Regions from separate parts of the Saccharomonospora xinjiangensis XJ-54 genome, predicted to be linked through region 1. Evidence: riboswitches for the same ligand, from Rfam matches in the RefSeq annotation. Region 1 holds a riboswitch; the other holds the start of a gene.
What was found. Region 1 has a riboswitch for thiamine pyrophosphate ahead of SACXIDRAFT_RS14795 (thiamine ABC transporter substrate-binding protein). Riboswitches for the same ligand answer to the same signal wherever they lie in the genome.
Positions count from the first base shown of each region.

Region 2: it holds a riboswitch for thiamine pyrophosphate, as region 1 does, so the genes downstream of both, thiO (glycine oxidase ThiO) here and SACXIDRAFT_RS14795 (thiamine ABC transporter substrate-binding protein) in region 1, are expected to answer to the same signal.

Region 1 covers NZ_JH636049.1:3,255,990-3,266,927, forward strand. The annotation lists gene SACXIDRAFT_RS14750 (GNAT family N-acetyltransferase) at 1-167, opposite strand, end outside; gene SACXIDRAFT_RS14755 (hypothetical protein) at 285-593, shown strand; gene SACXIDRAFT_RS14760 (sensor histidine kinase) at 590-2,086, shown strand; gene SACXIDRAFT_RS14765 (response regulator transcription factor) at 2,083-2,748, shown strand; gene SACXIDRAFT_RS14770 (hypothetical protein) at 2,794-3,162, opposite strand; gene SACXIDRAFT_RS14775 (phosphotransferase) at 3,247-4,437, opposite strand; gene SACXIDRAFT_RS14780 (hypothetical protein) at 4,681-5,385, opposite strand; gene SACXIDRAFT_RS14785 (hypothetical protein) at 5,462-5,716, opposite strand; gene SACXIDRAFT_RS14790 (4a-hydroxytetrahydrobiopterin dehydratase) at 5,805-6,095, opposite strand; TPP riboswitch at 6,127-6,237, shown strand; gene SACXIDRAFT_RS14795 (thiamine ABC transporter substrate-binding protein) at 6,263-7,336, shown strand; gene SACXIDRAFT_RS14800 (ABC transporter permease) at 7,312-8,955, shown strand; gene SACXIDRAFT_RS14805 (ABC transporter ATP-binding protein) at 8,955-10,001, shown strand; gene SACXIDRAFT_RS14810 (ABC transporter permease) at 10,085-10,938, opposite strand, start outside.
Region 2 covers NZ_JH636049.1:2,875,067-2,886,004, forward strand. The annotation lists gene SACXIDRAFT_RS12865 (GntR family transcriptional regulator) at 1-194, shown strand, start outside; gene SACXIDRAFT_RS12870 (hypothetical protein) at 362-1,249, shown strand; gene thiE (thiamine phosphate synthase) at 1,323-2,000, opposite strand; TPP riboswitch at 2,047-2,150, shown strand; gene thiO (glycine oxidase ThiO) at 2,146-3,279, shown strand; gene thiS (sulfur carrier protein ThiS) at 3,257-3,457, shown strand; gene SACXIDRAFT_RS12890 (thiazole synthase) at 3,459-4,292, shown strand; gene SACXIDRAFT_RS12895 (MarR family winged helix-turn-helix transcriptional regulator) at 4,373-4,822, shown strand; gene thiD (bifunctional hydroxymethylpyrimidine kinase/phosphomethylpyrimidine kinase) at 4,837-5,670, opposite strand; gene SACXIDRAFT_RS12905 (PstS family phosphate ABC transporter substrate-binding protein) at 5,729-7,432, opposite strand; gene SACXIDRAFT_RS12910 (phosphodiester glycosidase family protein) at 7,587-8,795, shown strand; gene thiD (bifunctional hydroxymethylpyrimidine kinase/phosphomethylpyrimidine kinase) at 8,817-9,665, opposite strand; gene thiC (phosphomethylpyrimidine synthase ThiC) at 9,662-10,938, opposite strand, start outside.

The DNA of each region.
Region 1 (10,938 bases):
AACTCCTCACGAGGGGCGAGCGTGCGGTGGGTGCCGGTGAGCCGCCTCACCTCGGGGTCGGCGAGCATGGCCACGAGGGCGCAAGCGTCGGTTCTGCGCACAGGCCGGAGCAGAACCGCACGTCCTTCCAAGGTCGGTTTCACGGAGAAGTCGGCACAGGTGTCCACAGCGACCGATCATGGTTCGGGACCGGACCGTGCCGCCAGTCGATATCGACCGAAGATGAGAGCGTTCTCATCCCGTTCTCACCGCTGCGCCATGGGTCGAGACCTAGACTCGTCCGGGTGAAACGCCCGCTCGTCATCGTGTCGATGTTGGTCGCTGTCGGCGGGATTCTGGTCGCGGTGTTGTTCATCACCCGGCCCGCGCCTCCTCAGCCGCTGCCCGAGCCGATCACCATCAGCACCCCTTCGAAGGTCCCCGGGGCGGGATCACCGTCCCCGGCGCCGGCGCAGAGTGGTGACGACGCCGACGATGACGACAACATCGACGACGACGGTGTGGTGGGACCGCCGCCCGCGCTTGACGACGCCGACGACGCCGACGACACCGACGACCTCGATGATCTCGACGATCTCGACAGCGATCGATGACCGCGACCGGTACGACGACAGCGCGTTCGGCGTCCGTTCGCAGGCCGCGACACCGCGCGCTGTCCACGGCACGTGCTCGCATCATCGGCTGGATGTTGCTGCTGGTGTTGGTGGCGCTGGGCGCGCTCACCCTGGCGACGTGGCGATTGTCCGTGGGTGATGTGGACAGGCGCATGGACGACGCGCTGCGCAGTGAGATCGAGGAGTTCAGCACCCTCACCGAAAGCGGCATCGACCCCGCGACGGGGCAGGCGTTCACCGGGATCGACGAGGTGCTCAACGCCGCGATCACCTACAACCTCGCGAGGCCGAACGAGAAGTTCATCGGATACGTTGACGGCACGTTCGCCTACCAGAGCAGGCAAAAGGCGCCTGTGCCATTGGCGAGCGATCCCGATTTCACGGCGCTCGTATCGACGGTGATCCGGCCTGAGGCCGGAAGTTACGGGAGCGCTGCCGGTGAAGTGCGCTACGTCGCCGTGCCGGTGCGATTGGAGAACGACCCGCGTGCGGGCGTGCTCGTCGCCGCGTACTTCGCGGACAGGGAACGGGAAGACGTCAACCAGACAGCCCGGTTGATGCTCGCCGCGGGGGCGGTGACGATGTTGCTCGTCGCCGCGGGTGCGTGGTTGGTGGCAGGCCGCATACTACGGCCTCTGCGCGACATCACGACGACAGCGCGTTCGATCACCGACGTCGATCTTTCCCGGCGTATTCCCCGGTCGTCCTCGCGTCCTGGCGACGAGATCGGGGAACTCGCCGACACGGTGAACGCCATGCTCGACCGCGTGGAGAACGCCGTAGCCGTGCAGCGCCGGTTCATTGACGACGCGGGGCACGAACTCCGCACCCCGATCACCATCGTGAGAGGGCACCTCGAAGTCCTCGACCCCACAGACCATGAGGACGTCAGAAGCACCGTGGCCTTGGTGGACGACGAACTGGGGCGGATGAACCGTATGGTGTCCGACCTGCTGTTGCTCGCGCGGTCGGAGCAGCCGGAGTTCCTGCGCGCCGAATCGGTGGACGTCGCGGCGCTCACCGAGGCGATCTACGACAAGATCACCGGTTTCGGTGGGCGCGACTGGACGCTCGACCACGTGGCCGACGGCGAGGCCGTCATGGACCCGCAGCGCATCACCCAGGCCGTCGTGGCGCTCGCCGACAACGCCGCCCGGTACACGCGGAGGGGAGGGCGTATCGCGTTCGCCTCCCACCGTGATGACGGAACCGTGCGCTTCCAGGTGTCGGACTCTGGCCCCGGAATCCGCGAAGAAGACCGGGAGCGCATTTTCGAGCGGTTCGCACGGGGCGAATCGGGCCGCGGTTCCGAGGGTGCGGGCCTTGGCCTGTCGATCGTGAGAGCCATCGCCGCAGCGCACGGGGGAAGGGCCATGGTGGACAGCGAACCTAATTGTGGCGCCACGTTCACGGTGGAGATTCCCATCGCGGCCGGGACACCGCAGCCCAAGCACGTCGAAGGAGGACGATGAGCCGAATCCTGATCGCGGAGGACGAGCCTCGGATTGCGGCGTTCGTCGAGAAAGGACTCAGGGCAAACGGTTTCGCGGTCACCGTGGTGGAGGACGGTCCCTCGGCGTACGAGTACGCGCTCACCGGCTCGTTCGATCTGATGGTGCTGGACATCGGCTTGCCGGGCATGGACGGATTCACGGTCTTGCGCAAGCTTCGTGAGCAGAGCTGTCCGATTCCAGTGATCATCCTGACCGCGCGGGATTCCGTGCAGGACACGGTGGCGGGTCTTGAGGGTGGCGCCGACGACTACATGCCGAAGCCGTTCCGGTTCGAGGAACTGCTGGCCCGCGTGAGGCTTCGGCTGGTGCCCGAACGCGCCACCGAGCCGACCGTGCTCGCGTACGGCGGGCTACGGCTCGACCTGCGGACGCGGCGGGCGCACGTGGGCACCGACACGGTGGATCTCTCGGCGAGGGAGTTCGCCCTCGCCGAGACCTTTCTGCGGCATCCCGGCCAGGTGTTGTCGCGGGAACAACTGCTGAGCAGGGTGTGGGGTTACGACTTCGACCCGGGTTCCAACGTCGTCGATGTGTACGTCCGTTACCTGCGGCGCAAGCTCGGGGCGCACCGGATCACGACGGTGCGCGGCATGGGATACCGGCTGGAGGAACGCGACTGAACCACCGGTCGGCCGGCTCGGGGCGAGCAGGCCGACCGGCCGCACTCAGTCGCCGTCGGGCGTATTGTCGTCCGCCTCGCCGGGGGTGTCGTCCGTGCCGTCGAGGGCGTCGTCCGGGCTGTCGTCCGTCTCGTCGGGAGTGTTGCCGTCGGGCGTGTTGTCCGTGTCGTCGGCGGTGTCGTCAGCGTCATCGGCGTTGTGCTCGGTGCCCGTGCTGCCCGCGCGGTGGTCGTCCTCCGTCGGCGCGGCCGGAGTCGGTGAGGCGCCGGGCGACCCGACTGCGGTGACCTCGATCGCCTTGGTGTGCGAGGTGCTGGTGGCGTCGTCGGCCAGCGCGATTCCCGTGCCGGTGACGCCCAGGCCCGCGAGCGCGGCGCCGACGGTCAGGATCTTCCAGTTGGGGGTCATTGCCATCGTCTTTTTCCCTTCCATGACTTCGACGTGATCCAGCATTCCGCGGCTGCATGAGAAGGGCCGGAGAATCGGATGAGGGGACTCTCATGGTGAGGTGAGCCAGTGCTCGGCCAGATCGATGCGTTGCCGGGTGCGCTCCCGCCAACCGGCTCGCTGTGTGCGGAAAGGGCCGGTGGCCAGGCCAAGCAATGTGGACGCCACTCGCGGGCACAGGTCGTCCATGCGGAAACGGTCTCGAACGTGCCACAGGATCTCGCTTCTCCATCGGCGAGCCTGTGGGGTTCCGGTGACCGACAGATGGGCCAGCAGGTTCGCCCAGTCGTCGAGTCGATGCCCAGGGCCCGCCGTGTCGATGTCGAGCAGACCTGTCACCTGGCCGCCGCTTGTCAGGAGTTGATGTTCGTAGAAGTCACCGTGCGTCGGCACGATGGGATGCTCACCGACATCGGCGTCGGCGATCGCGTCGGCGAGAGTGGTGACGCGATGGCCTTCCTCCGGAACTGTCATGGCAAGGACGGCCCCGTAGTGGTGGGCACTCCGCCGGTGATCGGATCGGCGCGGCAGGCCCGTGAGAGCCGCAGGAAGGCGGTCGAGTACGTCCTCCAACATGGCAGGGCCTGGCAGCGGATCGCGCAGGCGCAATGCGGTGCGAGCCGAGGAGCCGGGCAGAGCGGGCATGAGCGCGAGCCCGTCGTCGGTGGTGATCAGCAAGCGAGGCACAGGCAGGCACTGCACAAGCAGATCGTGGCGGTCGCGAAGCCCCGGCAGTTGCGACGGGGTGACGACCTTCGCGAACAGCCGCTGTTCCCCCGTCGTGATCTCCAGCACCGCCCGCCGCGTCGGCCGGTACGACAGCACCCGGACGATCGGCGGATGCTCCCCGGATACGTCGGCCGACGCGAGCAGGCTTCTCAGGCGGTGCGGGTCGAGAAGCCGCGGCAGTGCGGGAAGCGCGGGGTCGTTCGGCCACCGCCACAGGCCCACCGCGATCTGCCTGGCGTCGATATCACCCTCCACCACGGCCGCACCTCGGGGCAGCAGAGAGCCTGTCGCCGCCACAAGTGTCTCCCGCACGACGGTCGCGTCAGGCATGCCCAACTCGACGGCGTATCGGACGAGCGCGGCACCGGAAGGCTGCACGGTCACCGACATGGGCCGCACCGACCGGACCTCGGCAGCCGGGAAAGGGGAGGCACCGAGCACGGCGGCGACGAGCTCCCTCGCGGACGAGCCGAGCAAAAGGTGCAGGTCAGAGGTTCGAGAAGGAGTGGGCACGCGGTCATTCGCCCCAGAGTGCACCAGGCGCGTTGGCCGACGATGAGTTCCGGATGAGAACCCTCTCACCTCGAGGCGATCACCCGAGCGCCCCCAAAGCGATGATCAACAACAGCGTGATCGCGGTGGCGAGCGCCCAGATCCCGGCGCGCTGGTTCGGGGTCAGCGCGGGTGCGTTCCGATGCATGACGGTCCCTTCGACGTACCTCGGCACCCCGATCACCGCGTTGATCACCCGAATCGTTACGGCTTGGCGAAGATCGACTGGCCGACCTGCTTCCCTGTGGCCGCCGAGAGGAGTTTGAAGATCACTTCGTCCTCGGTCAGCTTGTACTTCTCGGCCAATTGGGCGAGCGTCTTGTCGGTGTTCTCGATCATCGGGAGAAGATCGACCCGCCACTGACCCGACTCCCTCGCGAAGGTGCGCGGGGGCAGTTGAGGGCCGTCCTGGCGTGACGGCGACACGGACGCGACCGCGGTGTCGCCCTTGACGGTGATCTCCCCGAGCGAGAAGTCCTCGACGGCCGACTTGTCCACGAGGCCGCCCTTCGCGGCGAAAGTCAGCAGAGCCTTGCCGTCCATGCCCTCAGCCTTCCCTGCCCCCAACTTGTGCCGCAGCATGGCGACGTTCATGCGGTCGGTCATGCCCCGTGCCCCGATCTCCTCGGGACCTCCGGTCGCGGTCAACCCGGCGAGCTCACCGTAGTAGTCGAGCGTTCCCGCGGTGACCAGCGAGGTCACCGACTCGCCGTCCTGCTCGCGCAGTGCGGTGCGATATCGCTCGAACGTGTCACGGATGGCCTGCTCGTCAGCCGCCCTGGACTGCGAGCTACCCGCAGGCGCCGCCTCCCCACTCGGCGTGCCCGAGGAGCCGGAACAACCCGCCAACCCCAGTACGACCGCCACCAACGGCGCCACCACGGTCACCACGCCACGCTGCGAAAACATCGTGCTCCCTCGGTGTGAAAGGCCCACGGTGGGACCTTCCACACCGCGGCTTGCGCCCCAGAGGGTAATCACAACATCACAGCGGGTCATCTTGACGACGTCGGGCCGTGTAGAACAACACGGCGGCGCCAGCCGCGACCATCAGCGCGAAGGCCGTTCCTCCGACGACGAGAGCCTGGACGACCTCGTCGCGCGGAGCGGTCGGCGCGCTCTCGGGAGGTCGCTCCGTATCCGCAGGCTCGGCGATCGCGGGCTGGATCGCCCCCACCAGCAAGACCGCCAACAGAGCCAGCGCCGACGCGAACGGCGCACGCCGGACGATGCGGATCATCGCGCACTCCCCTCGGGTTTCAAGGTGATCGGTTCTCACCAATCCCAACGTTGGGCATCCGCCCGAGAGTTGCCCGAAAAGGCCGGAATCATACGCTCGGGAACACTCTTTCGACCTCCCGTGCAAGAGCGATGTCCTTGTCGGTGACTCCGCCGTGGGAATGGGTGCTCAAGCGGAGAATGACCGTGCGCCAACGGATGTCGATGTCCGGATGATGGTTTGCCGCCTCGGCCAGCTCGGCGACCCGGTTCACCACCTCGATCGCTTCCGGAAAACTCGCCAGCTCGGTCTCGCGCTCGATCGCGTCGCCGACGCGCCGCCACGCGGGCAGCTCGCGCAGGGCCTCGTCGATGCCTTGGTCACTGAGTAGCTCCGTCATGCGCTCATCGTGGTACGGGGACGGGTACGCTGCACGCTGCCACGGGAGTCCGGCGCGCCGGGCTGAGAGGTGGGCACGCGGCCCACGACCGTCCGCACCTGATTCGGATCATGCCGACGCAGGAAGGTGTACGGCAGCTTCCTGCGCGGTCACGGCGAGGAGGCTGAATGGGCCAGAGGTCGGGCCAGTGGTCAACGTCGTTGCGCGCGGCGATCGCGTTGTTCTCGGCCGGGGCGCTGACGGCCGGATGCACGGTCATCGGTGCTGAGGACGAGCCCGAGGAAGGGCCGGTGACGGTCACCCTCGTCACCCACCAGTCGTGGGCCGTCCCGCAAGAGGTGGTCGATGCCTTCGAACAGCGGGCGAACATCCGCGTCGAGATCCGCAAGGAAGGCGATGCGGGGGAGCTGACCAACAAGCTCGTGCTCACCAAGGACAACCCCATCGCCGACGTCGCGTACGGAGTCGATTCGACGTTCGCTTCCCGCGCGCTCACGGAGGGTGTGTTCCAGCCGTACACCTCACCCGAGGCGGACCGGGGCCCGCAGCGTTACGCCCTCGACCCGCAGCAGCGGCTGTCGGCCATCGATGTCGGCGATGTCTGCGTCAACATCGACACGGAGTGGTTCGCCGCCAACGACGTGCCCGAGCCGACGAGTCTCGACGCTCTGACCGAGCCGGAGTACAAGGACCTTGTCGTGGTGCCGAGCCCGGCCACGTCGTCGCCAGGGTTGGCCTTCCTGTTCGCGACCGTGTCGAAATACGGTGAGGACGGCTGGAAGGAGTACTGGGGCGACCTTGCCGACAACGGAGTGAAGGTCGTCAGCGGATGGACCGAGGCATACACCCAGGATTTCTCGGGGTCCTCGGGTGAGGGCGACCGGCCGATCGTGCTGTCGTACGCGTCCTCTCCCGCCGCCGAGATCCGGCCGGACGGCACCACCAGCACCAAGGCACTGCTCGACACCTGCTATCGGCAAGTGGAGTACGCGGGCGTGCTCGAAGGCACGAAACACCCCGACGAGGCGGGAAAGGTGATCGACTTCCTGCTCTCGCACGAGTTCCAGTCCACCGTCGCCGCGAACATGTACGTGTATCCGACCAGGGAGGGCGTCGCGCTCCCCGAGGGGTGGGCGCAGGCTGCGCCGTTGCCGCGTGAGCCCATCTCGCTGCCCGGTGAACAAGTGGAGGCCAACCGGGAGCAGTGGATCGGGGAATGGCGCTCACTGCTGGAGGGCTGAGCCCGCGGTCCGGCGTGCGGCGGGCGTCGGCGATCGGCGCGCTGGCCGCCCTGCCGGTCGCGTTCCTCGGGCTGTTCTTCGCCTGGCCCGTCGTCGCGATCATCCGCCTCGGTTTCACCGAAGGCGGAGTTGCCGAGGCGCTCGCCGACCCTTCGACGTGGCGACTCGCCGGTTTCACGGTCGCGCAGGCACTGGGCGCCACCGTGGTCGCCTTGATCGCCGGGTTCCCGCTGGCTTTCGTCCTCGCGAGAGTGCGGCTCCCCGGGATCACCGTGGTGCGCACGCTCGTGCTGGTGCCCTTCGTCCTGCCCGCTGTCGTGGTCGGGCTGGCGTTCCGCGCGCTGTGGCCGGACGGCGGCGTGCTCAGCATCATGGTCGCCAACGCCTTCTTCAACGTCGCCGTCGTGGCTCGCACCGTCGGTGGCCTCTGGGCTCACCTCGACCGGCGGGTCGAGGACGCGGCCCGATCACTCGGAGCATCCCGGTTCAGGGCGTTCCGCACCGTGACGTTGCCCGCGCTCCTCCCTGCGGTGTCGGCGTCGGCGGCCGTGGTGTTCCTGTTCTGCGCCACGAGCTTCGGTGTGGTGCTGATGTTGGGAGGCAATCGCTACCGCACCTTGGAGACCGAGATCTACCTCCGCACGGTGGATCTGCTCGATCTCCCCGGCGCGGCGGCGCTTTCACTGGTGCAACTCCTGGCCGTTGTCGCCTCGCTCGGCGTCGGCGCGGTGGCCCGCCGCCGCAACGAACACGCGGCGCAGCTTCGTTCGGCGCGGCACTCGGCTCGCAGACCGGAGGGCGGCGAGTGGGCTGTGGTGGCAGTCTCGGCGCTGGTGCTCGGTCTGTTGCTGACCCCGATCGTCGCGTTGCTTCTTCGCTCAGTGTCGGGACGGCAGGGCTGGACCCTCGACGGATACCGGGCACTGTCCGGAGCGGGGCAGGACGGCGCGTTGAACGTCACAGGATGGGATGCCGCGCTCAACTCGCTCCGCACGGCATCCGATGCCACGATGCTCGCCCTCGTGGTGGGGATAATCGCGGCGGTCACCGTCGTCGTACTGCGCCGCTCACCGAGCAGGGGCGCCAGGACCGCGGGTGAGATCACCGACGCGGCCCTGATGCTGCCCCTCGGGGTGTCGGCGGTGACCGTCGGGTTCGGCTATCTGGTGACGCTCGGTGATCTGCCGTGGGATTTGCGGACCTCGCCGCTCCTGATCCCCTTCGCGCAGGCTCTGGTGATCATTCCTATGGTCGTTCGGCTCATCCTGCCGGTGCTGCGTTCGGTGGACGAACGCCTGCGTCAGGCAGCGGCGACGCTGGGCGCGAGCCCTGTGCGCGTGTGGCGGGAAGTGGATTTCCCGCTGGTGGCGCGGTCGTTGATCGCGGCAGCGGCGTTCGGGTACGTCGTGGCGCTCGGGGAGTTCGGCGCCACCAGTTTCCTGGCTCGCCCTGACAAGCCCACGCTGCCGGTCGCTGTCGCGGACCTCATCAACCGGCCGGGCGAGCTGAACCATTTGATGGCGTACGCGGGCTGCGTGCTGCTGATGGTGGTCACGGTGATCGTGGCGGCAGTGATCGAGAGCGTGCGTGCTCCGCATGCGCGGCTGGGAGAATTCTGATGTTGACCGTCTCCGGTGTGTCCGTCCGTTACGGCGACGTGGTCGCGGTTCGTGATGCCGAACTCGAGATCGCCGATGGTGAGGTTCTCGCGTTGCTCGGGCCATCGGGGTCGGGCAAATCGACTCTGCTGCGTACGATCGCGGGTCTGGAACCTGCCGCGGGCGGCCGGGTGTGCTGGGATGGTGACGATCTCGCCGGGGTGCCTGTCCACCGCCGCAACTTCGGGCTGGTTTTCCAGGACGGTCAGCTTTTCCCGCATCGGGATGTGGCAGGCAATATCGCATTCGGTCTGCGCATGCGTGGCATGGATCGTGTGGCCAGGCAGGAGCGGGTGCGCACACTGCTCGATCTGGTCGGCCTCAGTGGATACGAGCGCCGCAAGATCACGGAACTCTCCGGAGGGGAGGCACAGCGGGTCGCACTGGCTCGGGCACTCGCTCCGCAGCCCCGGTTGCTGTTGCTCGACGAACCGCTGTCCGGACTCGACGCGGAGTTGCGCGAACAGCTCGCGATCGAGGTGACCGAACTGCTGCGACGCACCAAAACCACAACGCTTCTCGTCACGCACGACCAGGAAGAGGCGTTCACACTGGCCGACCGGATCGCGGTGCTCGACAACGGCGTGATCCGGCAGGTGGGCGATGTGCTCGACGTGTGGCGCAGGCCGGTGGACGAACGGATCGCCCGGTTTCTCGGCGTGACCACGTTCCTGCACGGACGGGCCGACCACGGTCGGTTGCGGTGCGTGTTGGGTGAGGTTTCACTCCCCTGGTGTGGCACCGGCGATGTGCTGATCGGGCTGCGGCCCAATGCTGTGCGGGCAGAGGAACTCGACCGGGCCTCCGAAGCCGCGCCACCGTCCGGTTCGCTGCGGGGCGAAGTGCTCGCTCGGGTACACCGCCGTGATCACGTTCGGCTCGTGGTGAAACCTGACGGCGATCTCTCCGAGGTGGCCGCGGTCGCGGCGATGACCAGCAGGGCGGTAGCCGGTGATCGGGTTGTCCTCACCCTGGACGCGGACGGCATTGCCACGGTGGGGCTGTGACGAGGAGACGCTCAGAGGGCCGTCACCTCGTCACAGCCGGAGTACCGCGAGCTTGCGACACAACGCTCGTATAGCCGTGCCCCTCAGCTGTCCTTGGTGAGCATTCGGGCTGTCGCGAGTGACAGCGCGATCACGATGTAGCAGCCCGCGCGGACGATGCCTTCGCCGAGCGCATCCAGTGGGATCGGGTCTCGCAGGACGTCCACCACGGATTCCCACGACGTGTTGAGCAGGAACGGATGGAGCCACGACAGCGCTTCGAGCGCGCTGAGTATGGAGAAGAGCAGCACCCCGCCGACGACCGACACCAGTACAACGATGGGATGCTCGGTGACGGTGGAGACTGCCAGCGCCACGGCTCCCACCGCCCATAGCTGCACCGCAACCCATGCCGAGGCGAGTAACACTCGCCAGACGGCACCCGGCAAGGACTCCGTCGTGCCCGAGAAGGTGAACAAGGCATCGGTGCCATTGAAAACCAGCCCGGTGACGATGCCGCTCACCGCCATGAGCACGGCCGCCGTGGACGTGAGCATCGCGACGCCGACGGCCTTGACCAACAACACCCGCCCTCGTCCGACAGGTGCCAGCAGCAAGCCACGCAGAGTTCCACTCGCCTGCTCACCCGCTATGGCGTCGGCACCCGACATCGCCGCCACGAGTGGCAACATCAAAGTGAGCGACACGACCAACGCGGCGACCGGCAACACCAGCGCGTTGCCGGCTGCCGTGGTCAGCAGCGCGACGTTCCGGCCCTCACCGTCAGGTCCACCTGTCGGCTTCTCGATGACCGCCAGTGCGATTCCCATGATCACCGGGATCGCCGCGAGGATGCCGAGAAGGACGAGATTCCGGGGCCTGCGGTAGATCAGGGAGAGTTCTGAGCGGAGCAGTCTGCCCACCGGCACGCGATCGCGTGCAACGGGTTCGGCAGTCC
Region 2 (10,938 bases), 380 kb from region 1:
ACCGGGCGGAGGAGACCATCGAGACGTCGCTCGCAGGCCCGCAGGAGGCGGAGTTGCTCGGCGCCGACGTCGGCATGCCGGTGCTGCTGCTGGCACGGCAGACGTTCGCCTCGGACGGCAAGCCGGTGGAGTACGTGCGCTCGATCTACCGGGGCGACCGCTACAAGTTCGTCACGACGCTGACCCGTCCGTGACCGTTCCTTCGCGCTGGGTCAGTGGCCTCGGTCCACAATGGATGGTCTTGTCTCGCAGGGAAAGCCTGATGTGACGTAATCGTGCTCACGTCGGGCAACGCCGGGAGCAACTCGGGCGATGGTCACGTTAGAGGGGTTGTCCGGGGAGTGCGAGCGGATCGAGAGGCATGATCGACGACAGGACGAAGGCAGACGACACCGATTCGCGCGAGCCTGGCAAGCCGGGATTGTCACCGGCGCAGGTTGCCGCGGCCGCGCTCGCGGCCGTGACGGCGGCGTTTCTGTGTTCCACCCTCGGGGTTTACGGCACCGTGGTCGGGGCTGGACTGCTCAGTGTCGTGACGACGGTCGGCAGCGAACTGTTCATGAGGTCCCTGGAGCGGACCCGCGCGGCCGCACAGCTTGTGGCGGGGCGGCGCAGGCGCAGGGAGCGGCAGGCCGATCTCGACAAGACCCTGTACCTACCCGCGCCGAGCCGGGAGCAGCTGGACGAGTACGCGGCCATGCACCAGGCCAGGGAGCGGACCAGGGTGCTGGCCTCCTCTGGCGAGGCCGAGAACGCCCGTGAACGCCGCCAGTGGTGGCGCCGCAGGGGACCGGTACTCGCGGCGACGAGTGCGCTGGCGTTCGTCATCGGGATGCTCGTCGTCACCGGCTACGAAGGTGTCACCGGCAAAGCGTTGTCAGGGGACGGTTCGACCACGGTGAGCAGCATCGTTCGCGGCGGAGCAGCCGACGGCGAGCACCGGTCGCCGCAGAACGGCCTGTGGCAGCCGGACGACGGCGGCACCACCTCGACGTCGGTACCGCCCGACGAACGGGAGAGCCAGGGCGAGCAGGGCGGTGAGAACGGCGGGAACGACGAGGACGGCCAGGACGGCAGCGGCACCGGGACCGTTCCGCCAGGGGAGACCGAGCCGGTGGAGCCGACCCAGCCGACGGAGCAGCCGGACGAGAGCACTCCGGTTGACGAGGGACCCGGTGGGTCCGTCGAGCCGTCGCGGGAGCCGTCCAGCGATCCCGCGGGAGGTGAGCAGCCGGGCTCCCAGGAGTGAGGCGGCTGGCGAGAGGACGGCGAGAGGACGGCGAGAGGACGGCGAGAGGACGGCGAGAGGACGGCGAGAGGACTCAGCCCGCGCGGGTGAGACCGTGCCGTAGCTCCCGCGCCGCCTCGGCGGGATCGCCGGCCTCCGTGATGGCGCGGACCACGACGGCTCTTTCGGCTCCCGCCGCCAGCACGTCGTCGAGGCGGGCCAGGTCGATGCCGCCGATGGCGAACCACGGTCGCGTGGTCTCGATGCCGGAGGACACGGCGCGGACGAGGTCGAGTCCCGGCGCGGCCCTTCCCGGCTTGGTGGGGGTCGGCCAGCACGGGCCGACGCAGAAGTAGTCAACGCCTTCCTCTGTGGCAGCCGCGGCGGCCTGCTCCCACGAGTGGGTCGAGCGGCCGATCACCACGTCGTCACCGACGATCCGCCTCGCGACGGCGACCGGAAGGTCGTCCTGGCCGAGGTGCAGGACGTCGGCATCCACGGCCACCGCGACATCGGCGCGGTCGTTGACCGCGAGCAGGGCGCCGTGCCTGGCGCATGCCTCGGCGAGTATCTCAAGCGCCGCGATCTCCTGCGCCGCTTCGAGCGGCTTTCCGCCGGTCTTGTCCCTCAACTGCACGATGTCCACGCCGCCGGCGAGTGCCGCGTCGGCGAACTCGGCGAGGTCGCCCTGACGCGCGCGGGCGTCGGTGCAGAGGTAGAGCCGCGCGTCGTCGAGACGCTTCCTGATGCGATCACCGTCGAGGCCGGGCATGCCGCCACCGTAGTACGGCCGCACGGCACGCGCGGGGTAGGCTGGCAGTCGTCCGCACGGGAGCCCGCGAAGGGCTGAGAGGGAGCAAGCGCTCCGACCGTGGAACCTGATCCGGGTCATGCCGGCGCAGGGAGCGTGATCTTCGATGAGTACAGACGTCGCGGTCGTCGGTGCCGGTGTCATCGGCCTCGCCGTGGCGTGGCGGGCGGTCTCCGCAGGTCACCGCGTCACCGTGTTCGATCCCCTTCCCGCGCGCGGTGGTGCGTCCTGGGTGGCAGGCGGGATGCTCGCGCCCGTCGCCGAGGCGTGGCCGGGCGAGGAGGCCGCGCTCGCGCTCGGTGAGGAGTCGTTACGCCGCTGGCCCGCGTTCGCGCGTGAGTTGCGGGCGCAGGGCTTCGACTGCGGGCTTTCGGCGCAGGGCACGATCGTCGCCGCGTTCGACCGCGCCGATGCCGACCAGCTCGGCGTCCTCGCCGGGTATCTCGACGGCATCGGCAGGAGCGCCACCCTCGTCACGGGTAGGGAACTCCGCCGCACGGAACCCGGCCTCGGCTCTGTGCGGTCGGGGCTGCTCGTGCCGGGCGACGTCTTCGTCGATAACCGCCGCCTTCTGGAGTCGCTGCTGCTCGCCGCGCGAGCGCGTGGTGCGGAGTTCGTTGCCGAGGCCGTGGTGGAACTCGCAGCCGACCGCGTCGCGACGGCGTCGTCCGGAGCGCGGCGGTTCGACGCCGTGGTGCTCTGCGCGGGCGCTCACAGCGGCACGCTTCATCCCGAACTCGCCTCGGCGGTGCGGCCGGTGAAGGGGGAGATCCTGAGGCTGCGTTCGCGCAGGGGCACACTCCCCCCGCCACGGCACACGATCAGGGCCGTGGTCGAGTCCCGCCCCGTGTACCTGGTGCCGAGGGACGACGGGTCGCTGGTGCTCGGCGCGACGCAGTACGAGGCGGGCTTCGACACCGGTGTGCGAGCGCGGGGTGTGCGGGAACTGCTCGAAGGGGCTGAGCGGGTTTTCCCGAGCATCACCGAGTACGAGCTGATCGAGACCACGGCAGGGCTTCGGGCAGGCAGCGACGACAACGTGCCCTACCTCGGCCTGCTGAGCGACGGTGTGTACGCGGCGACGGGGCATCACCGCAACGGCCTCCTGCTGGCGCCGATCACCTCGGACGCGGTGCTGGCGTGGCTGTCGGGCACCCCGGCGCCGCCCGGCACGGAAAAGGCACGACCGGACAGGAACGCGAGTGAGGAGCGCGCTGATGCGGGTGTTTGTCAACGGTGAGAGCAGACAGCTTCCCGACGGCAGCACGGTCGCCGACGTGCTGGCCATCGCCGTCGGGGACGCCAAGGGAGTCGCCGTCGCGGTGGACGGCGAGGTGATCCGCCGAGGGGCATGGGGCGAGGTCGAGGTCGTCGAAGGGGCGGCGGTGGAGATCCTCACCGCCGTGCAGGGAGGGTGACATGAGCGCGGGTACCGAACCTGAGGTGGGCCAGGACGCTCTCGCCGAGGGCCGTACGAGCCACGACCACACCAACGACGCAGGCGACCACCTTGTCATCGACGACCACAAGCTGACCTCACGCTTGATCATCGGAACGGGTGGGGCGAGCAACCTGAGCGTGCTCGAACGTGCGCTCGTCGCGTCGGGGACGGAACTGACGACGGTCGCGTTGCGGCGGGCCGACGCCGAGGGTGGCTCCGGGGTGCTCGACCTGTTGCGGCGCCTCGGAATCGAACTGCTGCCCAACACGGCGGGCTGCCGTAACGCCGCCGAGGCCGTGCTCACCGCACAGTTGGCGCGTGAGGCATTCGGCACCGACCTCGTGAAGCTGGAGGTCCACGCCGACGACCGCACCCTGTTGCCCGATCCGATCGAGACACTGGAGGCCGCCGAACGCCTTGTGGCCGACGGATTCTCCGTGCTGGCCTACACCAACGACGATCCCGTGCTGGCTCTGCGCCTCGAAGAGGCCGGGTGTGCCGCTGTGATGCCGTTGGGTTCGCCCATCGGCACCGGCCTCGGTATCCGCAACCCGCACAACATCGAGTTGATCGTGGCGAGGGCGGGCGTTCCGATCATCCTCGACGCCGGTGTCGGCACCGCGTCCGACGCGGCGCTCGCGATGGAACTGGGCTGCGACGGCGTGTTGCTCTCGACAGCCGTCACGAGGGCGCAGGACCCGGAGCGCATGGCGCGCGCCATGCGCGCGGCCGTGATCGCGGGCAGGCTGGCGCGGCAGGCAGGCCGGATTCCGAAGCGGTTCTGGGCACACGCTTCGAGTCCGCCACGCTGAAGGGTCGCTCTCCTGAGCCGGTTTTTCCGACCGTAAGGTGTGCGCAAAGCCCGCCGAGGTGCGAACCGAAGGAGCCCGATGTGACCGAGTCGCCCGAGTCGTCGTCCGACGTACCCGGAAGGCTGTTTCTGATCATCGGACGGCTCTCCCGGTCGCTGCGGCAGGCGAGCGCGCCGGGGCCGGGGCACGGCGCGATCTCGGCCATGGCCACGCTCGGGTCGTGCGGGCGGATGCGCCTCGGGGATCTCGCGGCACGGGAGGGCGTCGCCGCGGCCACGATGTCGCGGATCGTGGCCGCGCTCGTCGAGAGCGGGTACGTGCACCGCGAGCCCGATCCGATCGACCGCAGGGCATGGCTCGTGGCGCTCACGGCCGAAGGTGAACGCCTGCTGTCCGATGTGCGCTCCACCCGCATTCACGAGTTGAGCGCCCGCATCGACCGGCTCTCCCCTGAACACCGCCAGGCACTGGAGGCGGCCGTTCCCGCACTGGAAGCGCTGCTGGGCGAGGAGGAGCGGCCGAGGGTGTGACTGACGGCCGGGTTTCAGGCGCCCGGTTCGTCCGCGACCCTCCAGAACGCCGAGACCGGGCCGATCTTCGCCCCCATCGGGTAGGAGTGCCGGACGGCGTTGGCCACGTACCACTTCCCGAACCTGGCGGCCTCCTGCATGCTCATCCCGCGAGCGAGACCCGCGGTCAGTGCCGAAGCCATCGCGTCGCCCGCGCCGTGGGTGTGCGGTGTCGAGTGGCGAGGCCCCGGCAGTTCCGTGAACACGGTGCCGTCGAAGAGCAGGTCAACACACTCCGGGTCGTCGGTGAGGTGACCGGACTTCACGAGCACGAACCGGGGGCCGAGAGCGTGCAGAGCCACAGCGGCGTCGGGCATCTGCTCCCTGCGCGTCACCTCGATGCCGGTGAGCAGGCGCACCTCGTCGAGGTTCGGGGTCACCACGGTCGCCATCGGCAGCAGCCGCTCACGCAGTGCCGAAAGCCCCGCGTCGTCGAACAGCGGATGCCCGTGCATGGACGCGGCGACGGGATCGACGACGAAGGGAGTCGCCCCGTTGCCACCGATACCCGCGCGTTCGCACGCTTCCGCGACGGCCTCGATGATCTCGGCGGAGGCGAGCATCCCGGTCTTGGCCGCATCGACGCCCATGTCTTCCGCGACGGCCTCGATCTGGCCCGCGACGATCCGCGCCGGGATGTCGGAGCGGTCGTGAACGCCGAGGGTGTTCTGCACCGTCACGGCCGTCACAGCGACGAGCCCGTGCACGCCGCAGGTGAGGAACGTGCGCAGATCGGCTTCGAGCCCCGCGGCCCCTCCGGAATCGGAACCGGCGATGGTCAGGGCGGACGGCGGTCGCTTGTCGCTCATCCCTCCAGTGTCACCGACGGCTCCGGCGGAGTGTGAGCAGGTCGGCCGTTCGCGGACGCTATCCCCGACACAGTTCGTGGAGGCCTGCGTCGCCGTCGAGGCACGGCGGATATCCCATCTCGGCGAGTGCGGCTCTCGCCGTGCCGGAGCGCAGGTACTCGACGAAGCTCGCCAGCGTGGAGCCCTCCTCGTGCTCGCCGCGGGTGTAGAGGTACTCGATGGTCCAGAACGGGTAGCCGTGCCGCGCCGTGTCGATGGAAGGGAAGTGCTCACCCAGCTGCACGATCGTCAGCGCGTCGCCTTCCGTCCGTGCCGCGACGGCCGAGGGCAGGTCCACGTAGCCGATCGCGCCCCGCGTCGTCGAGACCTCCGCGAGCACGTCGGTTTCGGAGCCGCGTTCACAGCGGATCACGTTCGCTGTCGGGGAGCGGTCGGCCCGCTCGCACGAGTCGGAGGTCAACTCGCCTTCGGTGCCACGGAGCACGGTGGACTCGAACGTCAACCGGGAACCGGATTCCTGGCCTCGCCCGATGATGCGGATGGGCAACGACGGGCCACGCCGCAGTTGGTTCCAGTCGGTGTACTTCCCGGAGTAGATGCCTCGTAACTCGTCCGGAGTCAGGGAGTCGATGCCGGCGCCGTCACCCACCACCACCGCGTACACGATCACGGCAAGCGGCTGCGCGACAAGGCCGTCGTCGGCGATGCGCGGTTCCCCGTCGGACAGGGCGGCGAGCCCTCCCGTTTCGCCGGAATCGGCACCGGCCAGCCTGCGAACCCCGCCGATGCTGCCCGTCTTCTCCGGTGTGATCACGTCACCGCATACCTGTTCGTACGGCTCGACGAGTTCGGCGAGCACCGGCATGAAAGCGCTCGATCCCACAACGGTCAGCGATCCCGTGCCACAGGCGACTCCTTCGGAGACCCGCTGGGGCCGGGAGAAAGCCACGAGCATCGTGGTGAGCAGCACGCCGGTGAGCAGCAGGCCCATCGCCATGGCGGCGCGCGGCCAGGTGAGTCTGCGCTGCTGACGCTCGTCGAGCACTCGCCCTCCGGAGAGGTGGCCGCCTGAGCAGGAGATGTCCTTCGTCACCTCGCTGTCCAGTGCGTCGTCCGGTTCCCGCAGCACCACGACGAGTTTGAACGCCTCCCGCCGCTGCAATGCCAGGTTGCGAAGCCGGACACCGTGCCACTGCGGGGCCTGTGTCACCGCTCTCTCCGGTTCCGGCTTGCCCGCGACCAGCGACTTCAGCAACACGCCGAGCCGTTCACCCAGCGATCTGCGAACCCCCGCGAGGTCCTTTGTGGATGGACGAGGTTCGTCTCGGGTGAAGAACTCCAAACCCTGCTTGAGCCGTTTGCGATGCGACTCGACGGACGGCTCGGAAATGCGGGCGTTCCACACCACTCTGCGCCCGAAGGAGAACTCGAGCGGATCGGCGAAGTCGTCGTCGGCGATGTCCTCGACCCCGGTGTTGCGGATGCGGATCACCACGATGCTCATCCGGTCGAGCAGTTCGATCACCGGCGACAGCTGGGAGTCCACGTGCGTCACCTGGTCGTCGTCGTCACGGAGGTTGACGGGGCTCAGGCCGATCTTGGAGTTGTACTGGACGCGGTAGTGCAGCCTCTTGCGCCGGACGACGTAGCGATCGACGAAAGGCGAGGCGATCGCCGTCACCGCTGCGACGGCGAGAATCCAGGTGGTTTCGTCGGAAAGGAGGAGTTCCACGACCCAGCTCAACAACTGCCCCAACATCATCACGCGCGCTTTCGTGTCCCCTGTGCCGGAAGAGGTGAGCGTAGGCCGAGGGTTCGGGCCATTCGGGTGATCCAGCCGTTCGTTCATCGCACGTTCACCGCGACGCCGCAGGCAGCTGGGCCGAGGGGAAGCGTGCCATGCCAGCCTCGCCTGCATGACGATCTCCCCACTGCTTCGTCGCGGCGGCTCGCTCGCTGCCGCGGCGGTCCTCGCAGGGTGTCTCCTCCCCGCAGCCCCGGCCACGGCTTCGGAAGACGGCACCACCGTCGCCGAGGGCGTCGAGTACCGCTCGCTGACGCTGGACACCGCACACGGCAGGGTCCTGGGTCACCTGGTGACCGTGGACCTGCGGCAGGCGCGGCTGGACCTGCTGCACCCCGGCAGGGTCGCCGCCCGCGACGAGGTGCCCGACATGGCCGACGCGGCGGGTGCGCTCGCGGGGGTCAACGGCGACTTCTTCAACATCTCGTCCACGCACCCCGGCATCCCCGCGACGGGCGCCGCCGTCGGACCGGCCGTCGCGGCAGGCGAAGACCTCAAGACGGCGGCCCCCGACGCGCAGCGCTTCGGTCCCGCGCTGCCGCCGACGACGTCCACCCGTGACGTGCTCGGCGTTGGGGTCAACGGCAAGGCCAGGCTGGCCGAGCTCGACATCGCAGGCAGGGTGATCAGCGGCGAGGACGTCTTCGACATCGAGGGCTACAACACCTACGCGCTCGCCGAGAACGGCATCGCGGTGTTCACCAGCGAATGGGGCAGCGCCAACAGGGTCAGGGCCACCTGCGGTAGTGACACCAGCCGCAAGGCACCGTGCAGCGACGAGACCGAGGAGGTCGTCGTGCGCGACGGGATCGTGGTCGGGGAGCACGACCGGCCGGGCGAGGGACTGATCGCGGACGACACCGTCGTGCTCGTGGGCCGGGAGGACGGCGCCGACGAGCTGGAGCGGCTCGACCCAGGCGATCGGGTGCGCGTGAAGTACCGGCTGGTGCCTGCCGAAGGGCCGCCGCTGTCCTTCGCGGTCGGTGGTTTCCCCATCGCGCGTGAGGGCGCGGACCTGCCGGGGCTCGACACCAAAGCGCTCGCGCCGAGGACCGCGGCGGGGGTGAGCGCCGACGGCCGCACCGTGTGGCTTGTCGTCGTTGACGGTCGTTCGGACGACAGCGTCGGCATGACCGTGGCCGAACTCGCCGAGCTGATGCGGTCGTTCGGGGCAACTGACGTGATCAACCTCGACGGCGGCGGGTCATCGACGATGGTGCTCAGAGAGCACGGTGCGGGCAGCGTCACCGTCGTCAACGATCCCTCCGACGGAAGGCCCCGCGCCGTGGCCAACGGCGTGGGAGTGTTCCCACGCCGCTGACACACGCGCGCTCGCGGGGTTTCAGGAATCCCGCGATGCGGGTGAAGGGATGTCCGGCCCGAGTCGCCAGAACGGCGAGACCGGGCCGGCGCCCGCGCCGAGCGGGTAGGACTCCGCAACGCAGCGCTCGATGAACTTCTTGCCTGCCGACACCGCGTCGGGAACCCCGAGCCCCTTCGCGAGATGCGCGGTGATGGCGGAGGCCAGCGTGTCGCCGCCGCCGTGGGTGTGCGGGGTGTCGTAGCGAGGACCTTCGAACTCCAGCACGTGAGTGCCGTCCGACAGCAGGTCAACGCAGCGTGGGCTGTCTGTGGCGTGCCCGCCCTTGACGAGCACCCACTGCGGGCCGAGCGCGAGCAGAGCCTCGGCCGCGTCGCGCTGGCCTGCGACGTCGTTGACGTCGAGCCCCGTCAGCAGCCGGACCTCATCGAGGTTGGGCGTCACCAGCGTGGCTCTCGGCAGGAGTTCCGTGCGGAGCGCCTCCAGCGCGTCGTCACGCAGTAGTGAATCGCCGTGCATGGACGCGGCCACGGGATCGACGACGAAGGGTGTCTGCCGCTCCCTCCCGAAACCAAGCGCGTCCACAGTGGACGCGACAGTGGAGATGATCTCGGCGCTGGCGAGCATTCCCGTCTTCGCCGCGTTCACCCCCATGTCGCTGGCCACGGCCTCGATCTGCGCGGCGACGATGCCGGGCGGGATCTCGGTGAACCCGCTCACGCCGATCGAGTTCTGCACGGTGACCGCCGTGACCGCGGTCATCCCGTGCACTCCGCAGGCGAAGAACGTCCGCAGGTCCGCCTGAAGGCCCGCACCTCCGCCGGAGTCGGAACCCGCGATGGTGAGCGCGGTCTTCGGCGTCTCGGTCATCGGTCAACCACGGGCAGGTAGACCTGCCCGCCGTGGTCGGTGAACTCCCTTGACTTCTCCCTCATGCCTGCCTCGATCGCCTCGGTGCTGGTCAGGCCGTGTTCCTCGGCGTAGGCGCGGATGTCCTGCGTGATGCGCATCGAGCAGAACTTCGGCCCGCACATCGAGCAGAAGTGCGCAGTCTTGGCAGGCTCGGCCGGAAGCGTCTCGTCGTGGAACGCGCGCGCGGTGTCGGGGTCCAGCGAGAGGTTGAACTGATCGTTCCAGCGGAACTCGAAGCGAGCCTTCGAAAGAGCGTCGTCCCACTCCTGGGCGTACGGATGCCCCTTGGCGAGGTCGGCGGCGTGCGCGGCGATCTTGTACGAGATGACACCGGTCTTGACGTCGTCGCGGTCGGGGAGGCCGAGATGTTCCTTCGGCGTGACGTAACAGAGCATCGCCGTGCCGTACCAGCCGATCTGTGCGGCGCCGATGGCCGACGTGATGTGGTCGTAGGCGGGGGCGATGTCGGTGGCCAGCGGTCCAAGCGTGTAGAACGGCGCCTCGCCGCAGAGCTTCTCCTCCAGCTCCACGTTCTCCTTGATCTTGTGCATGGGCACGTGCCCAGGGCCCTCGATCATCACCTGCACGTCACGTTCGCGGGCGATGTGGGTCAGCTCGCCGAGGGTTTCGAGCTCGGCGAACTGGGCGCGGTCGTTGGCGTCGGCGATCGAGCCGGGACGCAGCCCGTCGCCGAGCGAGAAGGTCACGTCGTAGTCCCGCAGGATGTCGCACAGTTCCTCGAAGTGCGTGTAGAGGAACGACTCCTTGTGATGGGCGAGGCACCAGGCCGCCATGATCGAGCCGCCGCGCGAGACGATGCCCGTCACGCGGTTCGCGGTGAGCGGGACGTATCGCAGCAACACTCCCGCGTGGACGGTCATGTAATCGACGCCCTGCTCGCACTGCTCGATCACGGTGTCGCGGTAGACCTCCCACGACAGCTTCTCCGGCTCGCCGCCGACCTTCTCCAGCGCCTGGTAGATCGGCACGGTGCCGACCGGGACGGGCGAGTTCCGCAGTATCCACTCCCGGGTCTCGTGGATCCGCTTGCCCGTCGAGAGGTCCATGATGGTGTCGGCGCCCCAGCGGGTCGCCCACACCATCTTGTCCACCTCCTCCTCGACCGACGACCACACGGCGGAGTTGCCCATGTTGGCGTTGACCTTGACGAGGAAGTTCTTGCCGATGATCATCGGCTCCGACTCGGGGTGCCTGCGGTTGGCGGGGATCA